3 regions of the Arthrobacter sp. R3-55 genome follow, and region 2 is predicted to be linked to each of the others. Evidence: riboswitches for the same ligand, from Rfam matches in the RefSeq annotation. Region 2 holds a riboswitch; each other region holds the start of a gene.
The links. A riboswitch is a leader RNA that binds a small molecule or an ion and turns the genes downstream of it on or off. The one in region 2 is predicted to bind cyclic di-AMP.

Region 1: another riboswitch for cyclic di-AMP. It lies ahead of M1D51_RS19820 (NlpC/P60 family protein); the one in region 2 lies ahead of M1D51_RS01505 (hypothetical protein).
Region 3: another riboswitch for cyclic di-AMP. It lies ahead of M1D51_RS16910 (M23 family metallopeptidase); the one in region 2 lies ahead of M1D51_RS01505 (hypothetical protein).

Annotation. Positions count from the first base shown of each region.
Region 1 is NZ_CP096423.1:4,343,725-4,346,992, reverse strand. It holds gene M1D51_RS19830 (NCS2 family permease) at 1-617, opposite strand, end outside; gene M1D51_RS19825 (copper resistance CopC family protein) at 732-1,367, shown strand; cyclic di-AMP (ydaO/yuaA leader) riboswitch at 1,542-1,710, shown strand; gene M1D51_RS19820 (NlpC/P60 family protein) at 1,714-2,502, shown strand; gene M1D51_RS19815 (FAD-binding protein) at 2,600-3,268, opposite strand, start outside.
Region 2 is NZ_CP096423.1:296,699-299,966, forward strand. It holds gene M1D51_RS01500 (PucR family transcriptional regulator) at 1-205, shown strand, start outside; gene M1D51_RS01505 (hypothetical protein) at 405-1,754, opposite strand; cyclic di-AMP (ydaO/yuaA leader) riboswitch at 1,757-1,901, opposite strand; gene M1D51_RS01510 (ATP-dependent DNA ligase) at 2,148-3,212, shown strand; gene M1D51_RS01515 (DUF6480 family protein) at 3,247-3,268, opposite strand, start outside.
Region 3 is NZ_CP096423.1:3,702,430-3,705,697, forward strand. It holds gene M1D51_RS16905 (C40 family peptidase) at 1-635, opposite strand, end outside; cyclic di-AMP (ydaO/yuaA leader) riboswitch at 640-801, opposite strand; gene M1D51_RS16910 (M23 family metallopeptidase) at 947-1,777, opposite strand; cyclic di-AMP (ydaO/yuaA leader) riboswitch at 1,784-2,013, opposite strand; gene M1D51_RS16915 (metal-dependent transcriptional regulator) at 2,206-2,901, opposite strand; gene serC (phosphoserine transaminase) at 3,196-3,268, shown strand, end outside.

The sequences.
Region 1 (3,268 bases), 740 kb from region 2:
ACCACCAGGGCGATGGTCAGGATCAGGCCCACTGCGAACACCAGGGTAGGCCAGCCCATGAGCTTGCCGTCCACGCCGAGGCCCAGCGGGACCGTGGTGCCGGCGGCGTCGGGAATGCGGCGGACAAATCCCGCATTGACCAGGCCAATCAGTGCAATGAAGAGGCCAATGCCCACCACGATCGCAGTCTTCAGGGCCTCCGGGACGGCCTTGAACACGGCGGTCCGGAATCCTGTCAGCACCAGGATGAGCATGGTGACGCCGGACAGCACCACAAGGCCCATCATGTCCGGCCAGGTCAGTTCCGGGTGCGAGGCCACGGTGACGGCCACAAAGGCGTTGACGCCCAGGCCCGTTGCTACGGCAAACGGGTGTTTGGCCCACGCGCCCATGAGGATGGTCAGGATGCCCGCTACGAACGCCGTGGTGGCCGCGACGGCAGTGAAACCAAGGGATGCCCCGCTCGAATCAGCCCCGGAGAGGATCAACGGGTTCAGCACCACGATGTAGCTCATGGCGAAGAACGTTGCGAAGCCGCCACGAATTTCCCGCGAGTACGTGGATCCACGTTCAGTAATCTTGAAGTAGCGGTCTACTGCAGAACCTTGTTTAAGCATGAAGGACTCCGGGGATCGAGGGGAGTGTGCTCTCAAATCCTATGCGGTCCGGTACGGGCGCTCCGGACGATTCGCCTAGTCTGTAAGGAAGCCAACACTAGGAGAAACCGCCCCATGCGTACCATCCGCCCGCTTCTGGCCGCCGTCGTTGCTGCTCTTGCCTTCGCGTCCGCCCTGCTGTTTTCGGCGGCTCCGGCGTCCGCCCATGACGTCGCCGAATCCACGACGCCGGCCAACGGTGCCGCTGTGACGGAAGTGCCGGCGTCGGTCGCCATTACCTTCAACAACCGGCCGCTTGCCATCGGTTCGGGCGTAACTGTCACGGCGGGTGGCGAAAACTGGGCCGACGGCCCCGTTGAAATCATTGACAACCAGGCGGTTCAAAAGCTGCGTAAAGGCGCCCCCGCCGGCGAGTACACCGTGGTCTGGCGGGTTGTCAGCAGCGATTCCCACCCCATTGAAGGCACCTTTACGTTCACTGCCACCGCGGGAAGCACGACGTCGACAGGCGCTTCGGCAGGTGCCTCGACGTCGGCCCCGGCTTCATCCTCCGCAGCGGTGCCGACCGCAGGAACCGGGGCGCCTGGAAACGGCAGCAGTGAACCGGCCGCGGATGCCTCCCAGCCCTTCCCGTGGAGCATCGTGGGACTGGCCGTGGTTGCTGTAGGTCTCGTTATTTTTCTGGCCGTTACTGCACGCCGGAAACTGGCTGCGTCAAATGACTCTGAGGGCGATTCTGCCGCGGAATAACGGGGTTTTCTACGTAGCTGCGAAGATCTCGAAATGGTCACCACGACACGCCAGAAGCGCGGTTCTCGTTACTTAAATGTGACTTCGGCGTGATCATCGCGTACGGTTGTACCTGTGCCTGTTCCACGTAGCGGGCACTTCCGGCCTGATTGCCTAGCTCTGCCGCAGTCCGGAATCCGTTCGCAGACAAACCTTACGGCAGAGACGGGGAACCCATTTTAGGTCGCTTTCGAGCGTGCCTTGGGGTGAAGTCACGAAGCTTCCGCGTAACAGCGGGGCGTAGTGGCCGGGTGACTCCCATCCGAATCCGACAGCTAACCTCGCAGGCATCGGGAGAGGCTCTTTCATGTCTTCACGCATTCTTCGCGGCCGTCGTAAGGCGGACAGCGTACGTCCTAATCCGTTCATCTCCATCTCCAAGGCAGTCGCCAGCAACGCTTCCGGCGCTGGCCGCCAGGCAGCTGTTATCGCAGCAGCCTCCGGCCTTGTCCTGACCGGCTCCATTGCTGCCCACGCAGCTGAAGCTCCGGTTCAGCGGGATTCCAGCCCTGCAACGGTCGCTGAGACCGTTTCCGAGGCTCCCACCCAGGTTGTGACCGCATTGGCCACGGCTACCGTCAACTTCGAGCGCCCCGCTGTTGCTTCCGTAGCAGCTCCGGTCATCGAGAAGCCGGCTCCGGTTGCTCCGGCTCCCGTCGCCAAGAAGGCTGCAGTCACCACTGCAGCTGCAACGGCTCCTGTTGCCAAGGCTGCTGCTGCCGCTCCGGCCGCAGCTCCGGCTCCGGCTCCGGCTCCTGCTGCAGCCCCGGCCGTCGGTGGCGTCAACGCTGCCATGGTTGCCTCGGCTTACGCCCAGATCGGCATCATGCAGGACTGCACCGCCATGGTGGAGCGGGCCCTCGGTTCCGCAGGCATTCCTGTTGGCGACCTCGGTCCCATGCAGTTCATGAACTACGGCAAGGTTGTCAGCTCGCCCCAGCCCGGCGACATGATCGTCCAGTCCGGCCACGTTGCCATCTACATCGGCAACGGCCAGGCCATCAGCGGTGGCATCAACGGCAACCAGACGGGCATCCACCCCATCAGCTGGTTGACCGCAACGGGTCCCCTGACCTACGTACGCGCTGGCGCATAAGCCTCACGCTTCAGTTCAAAGGCCGGTGTCTTCGAAGAACCAATCTTCGAGGACACCGGCCTTTGGCGTTAAATAATGTGAGTTAAAGTTCAGAGTCCTAGGCGGTAGCGATGCCCGGGCCTGCCGGGAGGGCAACCTTGGATGATATCGCCTGGCCCACAGCCTTTGCCTGGCGAAGCACTTCCTTGGGTGTGGGCGTAATGAGTTCCCCGACTCCCACCAAGTGCATCCCGACGGCCCGCATGGCGGCCACCAGATTCTGCCCGATCGCTATGCCCAGTTCGGCCAGCATGCGGCGCAACTGACTCTGTGCGCAGCGCGTCACCACAATATGGTCGGCCAGAAGGACCCCGTTGGCAGTGTGCACGGCCCACTGACGGCGGGTGGATTCGAGTGGACCGGAGGCGTGGAGCCCCGTTCTGAGCCCGGCAGTGGTCATGCTGGCAGCCAGTCCGTAGCCGATCTGCTGGGACGGGTCGGAGCCAAGGAAATCAAGGCGTACAGCCCGGGTGGTGCTGCGGACATCCAGGTGGTGGCTGGCGGCGTAGTTCCGTAGGTGGCGGAGGATTTCGTTGCGTTCCTGCATGGCTGCTGGATCAGCGGCGTCGCAGCGTTGAAGCATTCCGGTGTGTACTGACGGGCCGGTTGCGGACAACGCGCCGAACCCGTCCACCACTATGGAGCCCACGCCATAACGGCTGAGCTCACTGGCAACTGCCAAGCCGGACAGGCCGGCTCCGATGACCACGGTGGTGGTGCGTTCCGT
Region 2 (3,268 bases):
CCTGCCCGTCCTGGAACTGCTGTATGACAGCGACGGTTCAGTACAGGACGTCGCCGCCAAACTTCACCTCCACAGGAGCAGCATCTACAACAGGCTGGGCCGCATCCGCCAGCTCATTGGCGCTGACCCGCTGAGCGGCGCAATCCGCCTCGAATTGCACGCCGCTTTGAAGGCCCGGCGCTGGGCGGGCCGGCCGCGGATCTGAGCGTTGAACCAAAAGGAGGCGGGCACCCGGTGTGGGTGCCCGCCTCCTTTTTGGCGTGTGCTGCTCCTGGTTCCCTACGAGCGCCTCAAGCGCTGGCAGCTCCAGCGGCCCAGCCGACGCCGGAAGGTGGCTGTGCGGCTGCTGCTGCAGTACCGGCTGTGCCAGCCTACGTGGGTGGTGATGCGGGGAAGCCGGGTGCTCATTTGAGGGCGTCCTTTGCGGAGTCAAGGATCTGGTCGAGCGCAGACTGGGTGGGCGCCGGCGTGGTGGACGCGGTGGGCTTGCCCGTGGGACGTGGCTTGGTGGTCTGCGTGGGGGTGGGAGTAGGGCTGGGGCTCGGCGTAACGGTCGGGGGAGTTGTTGGCGTCGGGGTGGCCGGCGGCGTGGTGACGGTGTCCGATGGCACATCGCTCGGAACCGGTGCCGGAGCCGGCGGTGTGGGGACCGGACTGGTGGTGCCCGGTGCCGCAGCGATGGTCGCCGGCACTGCGGACGGGACCCAGACGGGGTCAGCCAAGGAAACTTTCGGCGTGGGAACGGACGACGGCGACACTGGCGCAGGTGCCTCCGGAACCGTGGCCGGTTGGCCGGCCGCCGACGTCGCAGCAGCTGAGGCGGACGGAGAAGAAGCCCTGGAGTAGGAAGCGCTGGGGGCCGGCGATGCGGAACCCGAATTCCTGTCGGCGCCGCTGGCTTCCTGCGCGGGTGCCTCCTGGCCGAAGAACGGCAACTCGAGGGCCTGCCCCACGGTGCCGGCCGTCAGGACCAGGCCGAGTGCACCCGCCACCACGGCCATGCGCTGGCTGATGTGCTTGACCGAAGCCGCCTTCACCAGGACCGCCTGGGGTTCGCGTGTAAGCGACGAACCGCCCAATCCTGACCGGGAACCCGGCCCTGGCTGTGAACCCTGCCCGGAGCGTGAACCCGTGGGAGCGCCCGACTGTTGGCGAACGTCCTTCCGGCTAGCCAGTGAGGCCGATGCCGAAGCAGCCGCAGCAACCGGGGCCGGGGATGTAGCCCGGGCCGGCGAAGCGGGGGTCGGCGCGGCAACGCGTGTCACGGGTGTGGTTGCAGGCTCCGGGTTTGCGGACACGATCGGGATGGCGGCTGTGGCCGGCTCGGACGCGGGCTGAGGGTTGGTCGGCTGCTCGGAGGCCTGAACGATCGGAATGGCGGCGGTGGCCGGCTCCGGGGTGGTGGGCTGGGGGTATGCCGGCTGCTTGGGAGCCTGGACGATCGGAATGGCGGCTGTCGGAGGCCCGGGCGTGGTGGATACGCGGGCTTCGGCTTGCGCGGCCTGCTCCTGCTCGGCGGCCCGCTCCCGCTCGGCTGCCCGCGCGGCCGCCCGCGTGGTGGGCGGCGCGACGGTGGGAATGGCCGCAGTGGGGGCGTCCGGCGTCGTGCCTGAAATTTCGGGAGTTTCGGGTGCAGCGGTACTTGCCTGCACGCTGCTGGAGGATCCGCTGGGTTGGGCCCGGCGGCGTCCGGTTGGCTTGGTGCGCTCGCCTTCAGTTCGGGCGCGGCGCGGCTGATCCATGGTTGGGGACATGGTGGTTGCCTCTCAACGCCTTCGAGGTTAGCTGTCGGGTTCGGACGAGGCCGTCCGGCCGCCGTAGCGGCTTCACCCCAAGGACTTGGAAAAGTCCGGGAACTTGTGGGTCCCCCGCCTCTGCCGCGGGTCTGGCGGATTCCGGAGTGCGGCAGAGCTCGGCGTCATTCCGGAAGCGGCCCAGCGGAGATACGGGTCGCCCTACGACGGTACATGAGCAGGAAAGTAAAGTCACATTAATGTAACGGACGGTACGTCTAGCCAAGCGGCAGGGTTCTATGACCTACGCTTCGGGGCTGGCAAGGCCGGAGCGCCAAGCACTGCAGCCAACACGAGCAAGATGTCCATGGCCTAACACTAGCTTCGGCGGGCACCTGCAGGTAGACATTGTCTATGGACCTGCCCGTGATGCCACCCGTCTCGCCCATGCTCGCCAAGTCAGTTCCGGCCATTCCTGATGTTGGGCACTACGAGCCCAAGTGGGACGGGTTCCGGACCATCGTCTTCAAGGACGGTGACGAGATCATCCTTGGCAGCCGCAACGAGAAGCCGATGACCCGCTACTTCCCTGAGGTGGTGGAGGCTCTCAGGAAGAACCTGCCGGACAAATGCGTGATCGACGGCGAGATCATCCTGATCGAGGGAACGCGGCTCGAGTTCGAGGTGCTTCAGCAGCGGATCCATCCGGCGGACAGCCGGGTGAGGATGCTGGCCGAGAAGACTCCTGCGTCCCTGGTTGCGTTCGATATCCTCGCGCTCGGCGACGAGAACCTCATGGATAAGCCATTCTCCGAGCGTCGGGCCATCCTGGAAAGTGCGCTCGCCAAGGCCAAGCCGCCCGTCTATGTGACTCCTGCTGTAACTGACCTTCAACGGGCGCAGGAGTGGTTCGTGCAACTCGAGGGCGCGGGCCTGGACGGCGTGCTGTCCAAGCCGCTGGATGGTGCGTACCAGCCCAACAAGCGGGTGATGTTCAAGACCAAGCATGAGCGCACTGCGGATTGCGTGGTGGCAGGTTTCCGCTGGCATAAGACCGCAAAAGTAGTTGGTTCCATGCTGCTCGGCCTCCACGACGACACTGGTCGGCTGCATCACGTAGGAGTGGTGGCATCGTTCCCCATGGCCAAGCGAGAGGCCCTGGTGGCTGAGCTTGAGCCCTACCAAGTGGACCTCGGTGAGCACCCGTGGGGCGAGTGGGCCAAGCAGGATGAGTCTGCCGGGGGTTCGCGCATGCCCGGCGCCCAAAGCCGGTGGAGCGCAGGCAAGGATTTCTCCTTCGTCCCCCTGCGCCCCGAACTGGTGATCGAGGTGGCTTACGACTACATGGAGGGGGACCGGTTCCGGCACACCACCCAATTTCGCAGGTGGCGGCCGGACAGGACCCCCGAGAGTTGCACGTACTCACAGTTGGAGGAACCGGTTGCGTACGATCTCGGCGAGATCCTGAGGTTGCCGTAGCCGTACTGCCTGGACGTTGAGCCGTGGCAGCTGGTTACTCTTCGTGCCCTTGGTCG
Region 3 (3,268 bases), 1.4 Mb from region 2:
ACGTGTGCTCCACCGTTCTGCATGACCAGGTCACCGGGAGCAGGGGTGCTGGTGGGCTTCATGGCCGTCCAGGCGTTGACGCGGGGAATGCTGATCCCGGCCTGGGCGTAAACCCACTGGGTGAAGCCGGAGCAGTCCCAGCCGTTGGGCGTGGTGCCGCCCCAAACGTACGGGTGGCCGATGCCGGTGTAGGCGATCGCAGCGAGGCCGGAAGCGGCGGCGCTGGAAGCAGCGTCCTTGGCTTCGGAGGACTTCGCGGTCACGGCGCCTGCGGTGGTCTGGTTGCCGTTGGCCGCGGTCCGCTGGGTGGCCTGCGAAGCGCGCTGGACAACCTTGGGAGCTTCCTTGGTGGCCACGACGGGGCTTTCGAAGGAGACAGTAGCGGTGGGCTCTGCTGTGACTACTGCAGTGGTGACCATCTGCTGGGTGCTGGAGGCTTCCGACTTGGAAACGTCGGTGTCTGCTGCCTGGGCCGGCAGACCGACGCTAAGGACGAGGCCTGAGGCTGCTGCCAGAACGACGGCCTGACGGCCAACGGTACCGGCGTTGGATGAAACAGCCTTGGAAAGCGTGTTCAAAGGGTTCGTACGAACCGATTCGGCGCGATGGCGCGCAGGGGTAGTGCGTGATGACACGTAGGTAGCCTCTCCCAATGCCTGCGAGGTGAGCTGTCGGATTCGGATGGGAGTCATCCGGCCGCGCTGCTTCAAGGAAGCTTTTGCGACTTAACCCCAAGGCCTTCTTACGAAGACCAGAAGTGGTTCCCCCGCCCCTGCCAGACGATTTATGCGAACGGACCTTGAGCGGTGGCAGAGCTAGGCAATCCACTCAAGTGCACCGGCCCCCTAAAAAGCCGATGCGCTTTGTACGGTACAACAGTTGAACGTGAATGTCACATTCAGGTCACGGGGTGTGTCACGAATGCGAGAGACGACCATCAAATGGACTAAAGCCAGCCCATGGGGTCAACAACTTCACCGTTGACCTGTACTTCAAAGTGGAGGTGGCAGCCAGTGGAGGCGCCCGTGGTGCCGCTCAGCGCAACAGTGTCGCCGCGACTGACAGTCTGGCCCACCTTGACGGTGAAGGAGGACAGGTGGTTATACGTGGTCTCAAGGCCGTTTCCGTGGTCTACCACCACGCGGTTGCCTCCGCCGTACTCGTGCCACCCGGCAAAGGTAACCTTGCCGCTGGCTGCGGCATGGACTGCCGTGCCGCACTGGGCTACGAAGTCCTGACCGCGGTGAAAGTCACCGGAACCACCCGTGAGGGGGCTGATGCGGTAGCCAAAGGGGGAAGCAGTGGTCAGTGTATCGAGGGGGCTGGCCATGGTGCCCGTGGACGAGGCGCGCTGGATGCTTCCGGCGGACTGCGCACTGAGCAATTGCTTCAGCTTGCCATCAGGATCGGCGGCGGTGGCAACTGCGGCGCGGCTGAAGTCGATTTTTGCCGATGCAGCAGCCGACACTTCGGGCTGGCTGCCACCGGTGACAGCCAGGGCTGCCTCGGTTTGGCCTGATTCGGAAGTTGCCATGACCGGGCTGGTGGCCGGCAGACCTACAGTCAGGGCAAGTCCGGTGGCGGCAAGCGCAACTCCGGCCTTCTGCCCGACACCACTGGCTGCGGCGAAGTCGGCTACCTGGCGTAACGGGCTCTTACGGCGGCGCACCTGGCGTTCGGTGTCGCGTGGCCGGATCTCCGATACGACGCGGGCTGGCCGCAGCTCAGCAGCGGGGCCCGACGCGCGGCGGCGGCCCCTGACGTTCTGCGTTGTCAAACTCTGTTCCTCTCTCAAAAGCCTGCGAAGTTAGCTGTCGGATTCGGGTCAGAGAGTTCAAAGACCCGGTCCGCACGAAGCGCTCACGGCACACAGGTATCCCAAGAGGGACTTGCGTAAATGGGCACTTCTGCTGCGGACTTCACCCCAAGGCTGCTTCTTTAGACAGCCGCTTGTGGTTCCCCCGCCTCTGCCAGTGGTGGATGACACACCTGTTCCGCTGGCAGAGCTCGGCTCCGGAACAGGTAACGCTTTGGTATCAGCGCTAGTAGATAACTATAGGGGATTAAGGCCCGCAGTAATAAATTCGTTATCAACAGGAAGAGGCATGATGAGCCGGCCCCTTATCACTAATTGCGGAAAACCGCAGGTCACACGCGCGCCATCAGCTCAAAAGTGAGATATGACACCGCGTCAGGAAAGGCGTGTCAGCCGACGGTGACAAAGACGTGCGCCGCCACCTCGGGCGGGAGCTCCAGGGCTCCCTCAATACCGGGGACCCGGACGGAGATGTATTCGCCAACGCGCTCGAGTGACACAGCTGCTCCGGGACGGATCCCGCCTTCATCCAGCTGGGTGAGGAGTTCAGGCTCAACCTGGATGGGCTCCGCCAAACGGGTGACCGCCACGTGGGAATTGGCCGCATACCCGTCCATCGCCTGGAGGAGGTTGACATCGAGGCGGGGGAAAGGCTGACTTGCAAGGCCACCGAGCGCTTCGAGGCCCGGGATGGGGTTGCCATAAGGAGATTCGGTCGGGTGTTCCAGGAGTTCGTACAGCCGCCGTTCCACACGCTCGCTCATCACGTGTTCCCAGCGACACGCTTCGTCGTGGACATAAGCCCAGTCCAGGCCGATGACATCAGCCAGGAGCCGCTCGGCAAGGCGGTGCTTGCGCATGACCTCGGTGGCTCGCTTGCGTCCCACCTCGGTCAGTTCCAGGTGGCGGTCGTTGGAAACAATCACCAAGCCGTCGCGCTCCATGCGTCCGATGGTCTGGGAAACCGTGGGACCGGAGTGCCGCAACCGCTCGGCGATGCGGGCCCTGAGAGCCACGATGTTCTCTTCTTCAAGCTCCAAAATGGTCCGAAGATACATCTCAGTGGTATCGATCAGATCCGTCATCCAGCTCAGCTCTCCTCGAACGCAGTTCCTTGCGTAATCTCCACCGTACAGCGTCCCTTGCCAGGGTGGCCGGTGTGCACCGCCGCCCCATGGACGCCAACCACCAGCCTAGCTTATTTGGAATTACTCTGGATAATTCCGGTCGCATATGGTTGGCCGGCATTCCACGTGGCGGACTATGACGGCTGCAGGTTCCTGCCTCCGCACCGGGTCAGGCAGAATTGGGGGTGTCGAAGGGGCAGTTGATGCCACCTGCCACGACCCATCTCTAGCCGATACCCATTGGAGCCACACGTGAGCGACAACAGCATCACCATTCCCGCAGATCTGCTGCCCAAGGACGGACGCTTCGGCGCAGGACCCTCCA